Regions from separate parts of the Mycolicibacterium lutetiense genome, predicted to be linked through region 1. Evidence: predicted binding sites of a transcription regulator. Region 1 holds the regulator's gene; the other holds the start of a gene.
The links. Region 1 encodes LexA, which represses DNA repair genes until DNA is damaged. Its sites were predicted from a motif close to CGAACANNTGTTCG; they were not measured.
Positions count from the first base shown of each region.

Region 2: the regulator LexA is predicted to act here: its motif matches at 3,713-3,726, upstream of JOF57_RS13160 (HNH endonuclease signature motif containing protein).

Region 1 covers NZ_JAGIOP010000002.1:990,310-996,391, reverse strand. Annotated here, with positions in the region: gene JOF57_RS14105 (LGFP repeat-containing protein) at 1-1,572, shown strand, start outside; gene lexA (transcriptional repressor LexA) at 1,620-2,342, opposite strand; gene JOF57_RS14095 (LysM peptidoglycan-binding domain-containing protein) at 2,584-3,111, shown strand; gene nrdR (transcriptional regulator NrdR) at 3,276-3,734, shown strand; gene JOF57_RS14085 (PhzF family protein) at 3,736-4,422, opposite strand; gene JOF57_RS14080 (alpha/beta fold hydrolase) at 4,450-5,472, opposite strand; gene JOF57_RS14075 (proteasome assembly chaperone family protein) at 5,510-6,082, opposite strand, start outside.
Region 2 covers NZ_JAGIOP010000002.1:808,300-814,381, reverse strand. Annotated here, with positions in the region: gene JOF57_RS13165 (molybdopterin-dependent oxidoreductase) at 11-2,260, shown strand; gene JOF57_RS13160 (HNH endonuclease signature motif containing protein) at 2,290-3,708, opposite strand; gene JOF57_RS13155 (GntR family transcriptional regulator) at 3,966-4,724, shown strand; gene JOF57_RS13150 (4Fe-4S dicluster domain-containing protein) at 4,721-4,948, shown strand; gene JOF57_RS13145 (ABC transporter substrate-binding protein) at 4,959-6,082, shown strand, end outside.

The DNA of each region.
Region 1 (6,082 bases):
GACGGCGGGTTCGGACAGAAATACGCCGGCGGCACGGTCTTCTACAGCCCGGCCACCGGAGCCAACGCCATCACCGGTCAGCTGCTCGAGAAGTACGAAAGTGTCGGCGGTCCCGAAGGTGATCTGGGCTTCCCGACCACCAGCGAATCCGAGGGCGGGTTGGGCCCGAACAGCCGGATCAGCACGTTCGCGGCCGCCGACAATCCCGTCATCTTCTGGACTCCCGATTACGGCGCGGTGATCGTGCGGGGCGCGATGAACGCGGCCTGGGAGAAGCTCGGTGGTGCAAAGGGCGTACTGGGCGCCCCCATGGCCGACCAGACCGAAGACGGCAGTGTCATCACCCAGCGGTTCAGCGGGGGAGCGATCTCGTGGGACCGCGACACCAACACGTTCACCACCGAGCCGTCGAAACTCGCCTCCGAATTGACCGGACTGCAGGTTCCTGGACTCGGGCAGACCCCGGCCACGGGGCCGCAGCCCTCCGGTACGGACACCGAGAAGCCGTTCTCCTGGCATTGGAGCTGGTGGTGGCTGATCGCGGTGGTCCCGGTCGTGCTGCTCGCCGGGCTGATCGTGGGGGCCGCGCTGTGGCACCGTCGTCGCGCCGGTGGCGACGACGACTTCGACCATGACCCGTTCGACGACGACTACGCCGGCGGCCCCGGGGATTCGTCGTATGACGAGGACCGGTACTCCGACGCTCGTTACGGATCGGGTGGGTACGACCGCGACGAGTATCGCGATGATCGCGGCTCCGATGCGGCGGACGGCTACGGGCCGAGCGCTGCCTATGGCGGCGAGGCGACGACCACGCGGTTCGTCGGGGCGGGCGAGCAATCGACGGGTGCGGCGTCTCCGTACGACGAGCCCACCGATATCGCCATCCCGGTCAGTCAGTGGGCCGCCCCGCACGGAGCGGCCGGCGGTCACGGGGCGCCAGGCGAGGACGAGGAACCGCCGGAGGATTCCGCCCAGCTGGCCGACCCGGAGCAGGGTTTTGACGACTATGACGACTTCGAATCCGACTATGACGACGAAGATGACGATTTCGAGGACGACGAATTCGACGACGAAGACCTCGATACGCCCATCGACGCCGACTTCGAGGAAGTCGTCGAGGACGACGACGTCGATGACATCGAAGCGGAGCTCGTCGACGAGGACCTGACGGATACCGGGTCACTCAACGGCCCGGTCGGCGGGGTGCGCGAAGTCGGGGGTTTCGCGGCGCTGAGCGGCCTGGGTGTGCCGGGTGATCAGGACAACGTGGACACCGCGCCCACCCGCGTCATCACCGACACGGAGGCCTACGGCGGTGAGGCCTACAGCAGTGAGGCACACAGCGGGCGCCATGCCGCCATCGAACTCGACGAGATCCCCAGTGCCACCGCCATCCACCTACCGTTGGAGGACCCGAACCGCGCGCCGGAGGGCTATCCGATCAAGGCGGACACCAGGTCCGGCCGATACTGGTCGCCAGACAGCAGCGAGTACGACGAGGCAGTGGCCGAGATCTGGTTCGCCAGTGAGGAATTCGCCCGTACGAACGGATTCGTGCGCACGGACTGAGCGGCAGGGCCCGGCAACCAGTCGGTGCCGCCGGGCCTGCCTGCCGGTCAGATCTTGCGGATGACGGTGACAATCTTGCCGAGCACCGCGGCGTCGTTGCCCGGGATCGGGTCGTATGCCGGGTTGTGCGGCATCAGCCAGACCTGACCGCGGGTCCGCTTGAACGTCTTGACGGTCGCTTCGCCGTCGATCATGGCTGCCACGATGTCTCCGTTGTCGGCCACACTCTGCTGGCGTACCACCACCCAGTCACCGTCGCAGATGGCGGCATCGACCATCGAGTCGCCGACGACCTTGAGCATGAACAGCGACCCTTCGCCGACCAGTTCGCGGGGTAACGGGAAGACGTCCTCGACGGCCTGCTCGGCCAGGATGGGGCCGCCGGCGGCGATACGTCCGAGTACCGGCACGAAGGTCGGTTCGGGTAGTGCGTCGGACCCGGCCACATCGGTGGACACCAGCGCGGCGGCCGTCGGATCGTTGGAGGCGCGCACGTCGACTGCGCGTGGCCGGTTGGGATCCCTACGCAGGTAGCCCTTGCGTTCCAGGGTGCGCAACTGATGGGCGACCGACGAGGTCGAGGTCAAACCGACCGCATCGCCGATCTCGCGGATGCTCGGCGGGTAGCCGCGACTGTTCACCGACGCGCGGATCACGTCGAGAATGGTGCGCTGCCGGTCGGTGAGGCCGCCTTCGGCCCGGCGTGGACCCGCGCCGTCCGATCCGGCCGGGCTGTCGGTGTTTCCGTCCCTGCTGCGGTCGTCGCTCATGGGGCGAATGTAGTCGTTGGTCGAACATTAATCAAACATGTGTTCGACGCGTGTTGCGGGCGTGTCTGCTGGTGGGGCGCGTGGCGGCGGGTTGCGGGTCGCGTGAGGGGTCGGTGGCCCGAGGTTGTCGGTGCCCTGTTCTATCGTTTGGCAACAGTTCGATCACATGTTCTATCAATCGAACATCTGAGCGAGTATGTTCGAACACAAGAGCGAAACCGTCCCACCGAAAGGCAGTCAGATGGCGATCATCGATATCCCCGCCGATAGCCGTTCCCGCGCGGCTCGGGCCGTGCCGCAGTCCCCGCCGCAACGCGCCCGGGTTCGGGGTGGTGCCGGCACCAGGGGCAGCGCCACCTTCGGTACCGGTGCGGCCAGGCCGGTGCGCCGGGTGCAGCGGCCGGCCCCGGTCCGCCCCGCGGCCGGCGCGGTCCGCTACCGCGGAACCGGAGTGCTGATGTCGCGTGCATCCCATCGCAGCCGGCCCGTCACGCCGGTGACCACGGTGTTGCTGGCCCTGGTCGCCGCCGGTATCACGGTGTGGCTGGGCCTCGTGGCCCAGTTCGGTGGGGTGATGGGGATGGAAAGCCCTGAGCCGACCGAGCTTGCGGTGGTGCAGGTGAAATCGGGGGAGACGCTGCAGCAGGTGGCGCGCCGCGTCGCCCCGGATGCCCCGGTGTCCCGGGTCGTCGAGCAGATTCGTGACCTCAACCAACTCGCATCCGCGGCAGTCGACCCCGGGCAGACGTTGCTCGCGCCGGTTGGCTGAGCAGCGCAATGTCTGCTGAATCGTCCTGGCCGGCAGCCACACTGGCCGGCACCGGAGTGAGCACCTACATGCCACTGGACCCGGCGGTGAGTCTGCCGTGGGCATCGCGGGTACGCTCAAGGACGCTCGAACTAGTTGTCCGGCGGCATGACGAAGGAGCGGTAATGCATTGTCCGTTCTGCCGTCATCCTGATTCGCGTGTGGTCGATTCCCGCGAGGCCGACGAGGGCCAGGCCATCCGGCGCCGGCGATCATGCCCGGAGTGCGGACGCCGGTTCACCACCGTGGAGACCGCGGTGCTGGCTGTGGTGAAGCGCAGCGGCGTGACCGAGCCCTTCAGTCGGGAGAAAGTCATCCGCGGCGTGCGCCGGTCCTGTCAGGGCAGGCAGGTCGACGACGATGCACTCAATGTTTTGGCGCAGAAGGTCGAGGACGCTGTCCGTGGTCTGGGCACGCCAGAGATCCCCAGCAACGAGGTCGGTCTGGCCATTCTCGGACCGCTGCGCGAACTGGACGAAGTCGCCTACTTGAGATTCGCCTCGGTGTACCGGTCGTTCTCGTCGGCTGAGGACTTCGAACGTGAGATCGAGGCGCTGCGGGCGCATCGCGGCGCCGAGGCGTAGATCAATCCAGTCGGGTGGTGCCGTCGTTGACGACGTGGCCGGCGAGACGAACCCAGCCCTCCGGACTCCAACGGGTCTCGATCACCGAACCCTTCCCCTGGATGATCGTCAGATCCCGGCTCAGGTAGTCCGTCAACCGTGCCGCCGCGGCACCGGTGGCCTCGTCTTCGGGGATTCCCAGGTGCGGGGCGAACGACCTGGCTCGCAGCGTGCCGTGCGCCTCATCGATCCAGGCCCACAGGTAGTTCTCGTCGGCATCGGCGAATTCATCGGGATCGGCAGCCATTAGTTCGTCGACCGAAGACAAGTCGTGGATGGCGAACTCCGGTGCCCACTCGGCGCGGGCATTGACCACGGCGCGATCACCGTCGTATTCCACCTGGATGATCCCGGCCGGCACCTGCAATGTGTTGACCGGAGATCCGGTCTCCCGCAGCCACCACGATGCGCCGACTGTGGGGTGCCCGGCGAAGGGCAGTTCAGCGACCGGGGTGAAGATGTGGGCAGTGGCCGAGTTGCCGCCCGGCGGCGGAAGATCGATGAATACCGTTTCGCTGTAGCCCAATTCGGTGGCGATCCGCTGGCGATCGGCCGGAGCGACCGTGCTGTTGTCCACCACGCCCAGCGGATTGCCGTACTTGCCGTCTGAGTCGGTGAATACTCGCAAGACGGTGACGCCGATGGCCATGATTCGATGCTACGTCGCATCCGCCGGTCAGGTTGCGCTGCGCTCGTCTGCATCCATCGCGTCGAGTACCGCAAGCTGAGTGTCGAAGGACCCGCTGATCGCCGATTCGCTTCTGCCGCTGCGTAGCAGACTGCGCAGCCGATCCTGGTCGTACACCGACGGTTCGGTCGAGTCGATGAAGTGTTCGACGACCTCGACGAAGCGGTCGGGATCGCTGTGGAATGGGAAATGCCCGGCTCCGGAGAAGATCTCCAACCGGGAACCGGGCATTGCGGCGTGTGCCATCTGGGCGTGGCTGACGGGGATGACCGAATCGCGTTCACCCCAGATCAACTGGACCGGAACGGATTCGGTCAGGTAACAGCGATCCAGCATCGTCACGACCTGGCCACGCCAGTCCACCACGGCGCGCAACGTCCGGGCGAATGCCGCCGACGCCGTCGGCTCCGGCAGATCGGCCAGGACCCGCAGCATGTCCGGAATGTCGTGGCCGAGCCCGGCTGAGCCCAACAATGTGCCTGCGGCCCGACCGAACAGCTGCAATGCCGGTAGCACCAGGGGGAGTCTCAGCAGGGCCAGCGCCTCGCTGCCCATCGGGAGTGAGGCGACCCGCAACGCCACATTCACATCCTTGGTGACTCCACCGGCGCCCACGAGGATGAGACGGTCCAGCAACTGCGGGAATTGATAGGCGAACTGCATTGCGACGCCACCGCCCAGCGAGTGACCGATCACGGTCACCCGGTCGATGTCGAGCACGCTGAGTAGGTCGCGCATGCCGTTGGCGTAGGCCGCGACCGAATAGTCCGCTCGGGGCTTGTCGGAGCTACCGTGGCCGAGCAGATCCGGGGCGATCACGGTGAACCGCTGGGCCAGCGCCGATTGCACGGTGTGCCAGGTGGTGGAGTTGTCACCGATGCCGTGGATCAGCAGGATCGCCGGACCGGATCCGGCGACGCGGAAGGCCCGCCGATATCCGTGGATCGTGCGGTATTCGAGCGTCGGGGTGAGCTCGCGAACGGTCCGTAGATGGGGTTTGCGCTCGGACATGCTGGTCAACCTCGCCCTCGGCCCGGCGTCGGGCTTCCTATGAGTGGTTGTCGCCGTTCGGGAAGCCGTCGCCGAAGCCGTCCCGTCCGTCTTTGTACTTGTCGTCTTTGTGCTTGTCACCGGCCTGCTGGGCGAGGAACCGTTCGAACTCGGCTCCCAACTCGTCACCGCTGGGCAGTTCCTCGTCGCGCGCCAGCAGAGACCGATTTTCCTGTGCGGCAACGAACGCATCGTACTGGCGCTCCAAGCCGGTCACCACCTGAGCCACCTCGTCGCTGGCCTCGACCTGCTCGTTGATCTTGCTGTACACCTCGGCCCCGGCCTCGGACAGTTTGCCCAGCGGCAGTTCTAGCGAACCGGTCCGGGCCACTTCGGCCAGCAGCGCCTCGGCGGCCGGCGGATAGGCCGTCTGCGCCAGGTAGTGCGGCACGTGCACGGTGTAGCCCACCACCTCATGCCCGTGCTGGGCCATGCGGAATTCCAGCAGGTTGGAAACGCTCGCCGGGACCTGGACTTCGCCGACCCACGGGGTGTGGTCGACGATCAGGTCCTTGTTGTTGGCGTGCGCGGTGAGCATGACCGGGCGGGTGTGGGGCACCGCCATCGGAAT
Region 2 (6,082 bases), 180 kb from region 1:
GAGGTCGCTGATGGGTAATGCGCCGAGAAGAATCGCCAACGTCGGCGAGGACGGCCTCCATCTGCACGCCTGTCCGCTGTGTGAAGCCATGTGCGGCTTGGAGGTCCAGGTCTCGGGCGGCAAGGTTGCCAGCGTTCGGCCGAACAAGGCCGACCAGTGGAGTGCGGGGCACATCTGCCCGAAGGGCGCGTCACTGGCCGGGCTGCACGACGACCCCGACCGGATCCGCCGGCCGATGATCAAGATCGACGGTCAGTGGTCCGAGGTCGACTGGGACACCGCATTCCGCCGCTGCACCGAACTGCTTGCGCCGGTCATCGAGAAGTACGGCATCGGTGCCGTCGCGGCGTACACCGGAAACCCACTGGCGCACTCGTTTTCGTTGTCGCGCTACGCGGCGGTCCTGCTGGGCCTGTCCGGTATGCCGATCACCTACTCGCCCGGGACCATCGACCAGTGGCCGAAGAACTTGTCGTCGCACCTGATGTACGGCAGCTGGTGGGCGTTCCCGACCCCGGACATCCAGCGCACCGACCTGTTGGTGATCATGGGCGCCAACCCCGCGGCGTCACAGGGCTCGCTGCTGGCTGCGCCGGACGTGATGGGCATCATCGATGGTATCCGTAAGCGCGGCAGGGTGATCGTCATCGACCCGGTGCGCACCACCACCGCCGCCAAGGCCGACGAGTGGTTGCCGATCACGCCCGGCACCGATGCGGCGCTGCTGCTCGGGATCGTTCACACCGTGTTCGATGAAGGGCTGGCCAACCTCGGCGAGTTGGAGCGCCACCTCGACGGGGTGTCGGCGCTGCAACAGGTGGTGGCCGACTGGTCGCCCGAAAGAGTCTCTGCCGTAACGGGTATCGATGCGGAGCGGATTCGCGGCCTGGCCCGCGAGCTGGCCGGCACACCCCGGGCGGTGGTTTACGGCCGGATCGGCACCTGCAATCAGGAGTTCGGCAGCCTGGCCAGCTGGCTGGTCGACGTGGTCAACATCGTCACAGGCCATTTCGACACCCCCGGCGGCGCAATGTTCGCTACTCCGACCGCCTGGACCGTCACCAGCCAGCCGATCCCGGGACTGGAGGACGGGGCGCCCAACTTCGGCCGCTACCGCACCCGGGTCCGCGGGGCCAAAGAGGTGATGGGCCAGGTTCCGGTGTCGTGCATGCTCGAAGAGATCGTCACTCCCGGAGAGGGGCAGCTGAAGGCGCTGATCACGGTGGCCGGGAACCCGGTGTTGTCGACTCCGGGTGGCGACAAACTCGACGAGGCGCTGCCGCTACTCGACGCGATGATCGCGGTGGATCTGTGGCTCAACGAGACCACCAGGCACGCCGATGTCATCCTGCCCGGCGCCTCGGCGCTCGAGCAGCCGCATTCCGCCGATCTGCTGCTGGGTGCGGCGATCAACAGCTTCGCCCGTTACTCGCCGCCGGTCTTCCATCGCGAGGATCCCGATGCGCCAGAGGAGTGGGAGATTCTGATCCGGTTGACCGGGCTGTGCACCGGCACTCCGGCCGAGGACGTCGACATCGCCGCGCTCGACGACGGCTGGTTCGATTACCTGTGCTTCACCCAGGGGCTCGACGGCGCCGAGATCCGCAAGCGCTACGACCATGGCGGCCCGGAACGCATGCTCGATCTCACGCTGCGGACCGCCCCGTTCGGCGACCGGTATGGCGACAACCCGGACGGCCTGACCTTGGAGAAGCTCAAGGCTCATCCGGACGGGATCAACTACGGTCCGATGGTGCCCCGGGTACCCGAGGTGCTCGGGACCTCCGACCAGAAGATCCGGGTGGCACCGCAGTATCTGCTCGACGACCTGCCCCGATTGGCCGAGCGACTCGATCGTGCCTCCGATGATCTGGTGCTGGTCAGCCGGCGGCATCTGCGGTCCAACAACTCCTGGCTACACAACGTGGGCTCGCTGATGAAGGGCCGCGACCGGTGCACACTGCTCATGCACAGCCGCGACGCCGCCGAGCGCGGTATCGCCCACGGCGACAACGCGGAAGTGGCGTCGACTGCCGGCAAGATCGTGGTGCCCGTCGAGGTGACCGACGCGATCAAACCCGGCGTGGTGTCCATGCCGCACGGCTGGGGACACGGCCGGCCGGGCACCCGGCTGGGTGTCGCCAACGCGGCACCCGGGGTGAACACCAACGTCCTGTCGCTGCCCGACTTCATCGACGAGCCGTCCGGAAACGGTGCACTCAACGGCATCCCGGTCACGGTCAGCGCGGCAGGCTCGTAAGCGCGGCTGGAGCTCGGTGTTTCGATCCGTCAACCAGCTGGCTCCGGGGGGATCAGGAGTTCCTCGGGGCGGAAGTGGTGGTTGAGGGTGTCTTGCGCGGTATCCATCAGGGGTGGTGGGTGCCAGTGGATGCGGCCGGTGTCGGGGTCGACGCTGGTGGTCCAGCCGAGTCCGACCAGGCGGTTGTCGGGTCCGCAGCTCAGTGCGAGGTCGGGGGCGTCGGTGTGGCCGCCGTGTTGCCAATCGGCCTTGGCGTGGTGGGCCTGGCAGTGGTCGGCTGGTGCGGTGCAGCCGGGGCGGGTGCAGCCGCGGTCGCGGTTGTAGAGCAGGAGTCGTTGGGCTTTGGTGGCCAGCCGCGTGGTGCGGGCCATGTAGAGCGGCTCTGCAGTGTGGTGCTCGTACACGATGAGGTACTGAAAGCTGTGGGACGCCAACCGGATCAGGTCTTTCATCGGCATCCGTATCCCCGAGCCGGTGACCGCAATCCCGGCCCCGGCTTCGAGTTCGGCCAGGGTGGTGGAGACGACCACGGTGACCGGCAGGCCGCCGTGGCGGCCGAGTCGTTTGGACATCAGTAGTTCGCGCAGCGCCACTTTGAGTGCGTCGTGGTTGCGCTGAGACTGGGTCCGGGTGTCGCGGGCCGCCGCTTCCTTCTGCGCTTGATGGTCGGGGGAGGCGTCGGGTTCGGGCGGGTTGGGTGTCGGGTTGTGTAGCGGCTCAGGATCGTCGGGGTTGTTGATGCCTGGCGCGCCCCACACTCCGGTGACGGTGGACAGATATGCCGCTGCCTCGGGGTCCAGCCAGCCCTGGACATGAACCAGTCCGTCGGGATCTTGCTTACCGATACGCAGGCCACGTAGGTGGGCGGCGACATCGGGTGAGTCGCCATCTTGGTTGAGCAGATACAACAGTTTGTCGGCGGCGGCCTTCAGTGTTTCGGGGGTGTCGCGGGTAGCTGCGATCACCAGGTCCGTTTCGATCTGGGCGAGTTCAGCAGGGCTGACGTACTTTTCGGTTTTCGCCACTGTGTCGCCGATGATCGTGATGTGTTCGGTGTTGATCGACCCGGACAGCAGCGCCTGGGCGCACGCGGGCAGCGCTGGTTCCAGCACCTCGCCGGTGAGGCCGTATCGCGGGCCCAGGTTCTCAGCTGCGGCCACTCTGCGTGAGGCTTCCTTGCGGCTGATCCTCATCCGGGTGGCAAGGACGTCGGTCCATGACTTGGCACCGATCTCTGCTGGGGTGGTGCGGGCCATCAGCGCGGACTGGATGCGGTGTTCGATCATGGCTTCGGTGCGGGCGTGCTGTTCGCGCTCGGACTGCATCGCCAACAACTCTGCGGTGTCGAATCCCGTGAAATCCGCATCGACCAGCGACGCGGTCGCAGCCCGGTAGCCGGCCAGCGCGGTGTGCACCGCGTTCCGGTTCTGAACAAACCCGACCATCATGTCTCGAACACTAGTTCGATCGTCCGACAAGAAACCGCTGATCGGGACTGATGTGGCCAAAGTTGCCAAAGTTTTTTGGCGACGTTTCGATCATCGGGATTTGTAAATTCTTGTCACCGCCGAGGTGGCGCAATGCGAGCCCGACGGACGGTTTCGCCAGGTACTTCTACGTCGGTCGGCGGCGCAATCCGTTAACCTGCGCCGACGGGGAAATCGTCGCGCTGCGAGGCCCCCGAATCGCCCCTTACGTTGATGGCGTGTCGTCGCAGCCCGAAGCCCATCCCGCATTCCTGCCGAACCGCCGTGCGCGCGCAGATCAGGCCCGCCAGGTGGCCGACGTATTGCGGCACCAGATCTATGACGGCGCCTACGACGGCGCCCTGCCGGCCGAGGCGGAGCTGGCCGCCGAATTCTTCGTCTCCCGCAACACCATCCGCGAAGCCCTCGCCGTACTCAAGGCCGAGGGCTTGATCGACCGCGGCACCAAGGTGGGTACGCACGTGGCGGCCCGCAAATACGATCACGGACTCGACGCGCTGGTGGGCCTGAGGGAGACCTTCAAGGATTACGGCGACGTGCGTAACGAAGTCCGTGCCGTGCAGCGGCTCTCGGCCCCGCCCGCGGTGGCGCGCAAGCTGGCACTCGAGCCGGGTACACAGGTGGTGTTCATCGAGCGCCTGCGCTATCTCGCCGACCTTCCACTGTCGCTGGATCTGACCTACCTGGCGCCCGCAATCGGGGAACAGGTGATCGGCCACCCGCTGGAGAGCAATGACATATTCGCGCTCATCGAACGGGTCAGTGGGCGGCGTCTAGGCGGAGCGAGCCTTGCCCTGGAAGCGGTTTCGGCCGACCCGCATTCGGCGGCGACGTTGCAGGTGCCGGCCGGATCGGCGCTGCTGATGGCCGAACGGCTGACCAGCCTGGATGACGGCACGCCCGTCGACCTGGAATACATCAGGATGCGTGGTGACCGAATCACCATGCGCGGCAACCTTATTAGGAGAGACGCATGACGCTGGTCAACCAACGCGCCGATGTCCCGGTGACGATCGACGAGTCCCTGTGCATCAAGGGTTGCACATTGTGTGTCGATATTTGCCCGTTGGATTCGCTGGCCATCAATCCCGAGAACGGTAAGGCCTTCATGCACGTCGACGAGTGCTGGTACTGCGGGCCCTGCGCGGCTCGCTGTCCCACCGGAGCCGTCACCGTCAACATGCCCTACCTCATCCGCTAGAGGACCTGAAGTGAAAACAGCCCTGATCGCCCTCACCGCCGGTCTCACGTTCGTGACCGCCGGTTGCTCCCTGGACTCGGCGACGAAAGCGGCCGGCACCGTCGATGTCGTCATCGGCTACCAGTCCAAGACCATCAACACCGTCACCGCCGGAACGCTGTTGCGCGCCCAGGGGTATTTGGAACGCCGACTGGCCGACATCACCACCCGCACCGGCACGAAGTACAACGTGACGTGGCAGGACTACGACACCGGCGCACCGATCACCGCGCAGATGGTCGCCGAGAAGATCGATATCGGTTCGATGGGTGACTACCCGATGCTCATCAACGGGTCCAAGACGCAGGCCAACGAACGCGCCAGGACCGAGATCGTCTCGGTCACCGGGTACAACCCCAAGGGTGCGCTGAACATGGTTGTGGTGGCACCGGATTCGCCGGCCAAGTCGTTGACCGATCTGGCCGGCGAGAAGATCTCGGCCAGCGTCGGTTCGGCGGGCCACGGCATGCTGGTGCAAGCGCTCGGAAAGGCCGGTATCGATGCCAAGACAGGTGTCGAAGTGCTCAACCAGCAGCCGCAGGTGGGCGCATCAGCGCTGGAATCCGGCCAGATTCAGGCGCTTTCACAGTTCGTCGCGTGGCCCGGGCTGTTGGTCCAGCAGGGCAAGGCCAAGCTGCTCTACGACGGGGCCGAGCTGAACTATCCGACGCTGCACGGTGTGGTGGTGCGCCGGGCGTACGCGGCGGACCATCCGGAGGTCCTCGACGCCTTCCTGCAGGCCCAACTGGATGCCACCGACTTTCTCAACACCAAGCCGTTGGAGGCAGCCCGTCTGGTCGCCGACGGTAGCGGGCTGCCGCAGGAGGTGGTCTACCTGTACAACGGGCCGGGCGGCACCTCGTTCGACACCACGCTCAAACCGTCGCTGATCGACGCCCTCAAAGGCGATGTGCCATACCTGAAGTCGATCGACAACTTCGCCGACCTCGAGGTGCCCGGTTTCGTGCAGGACGGGCCGCTGCGCGCGGCGTTCTCCGCGCGCGGCCAGGACTACGACAAGGCGCTGGGTTCCAACACCAACCCGTCGGCGTTGAGCGGCACCGACCCGGTCTGCGGCGGCGCCGTCGACAATCC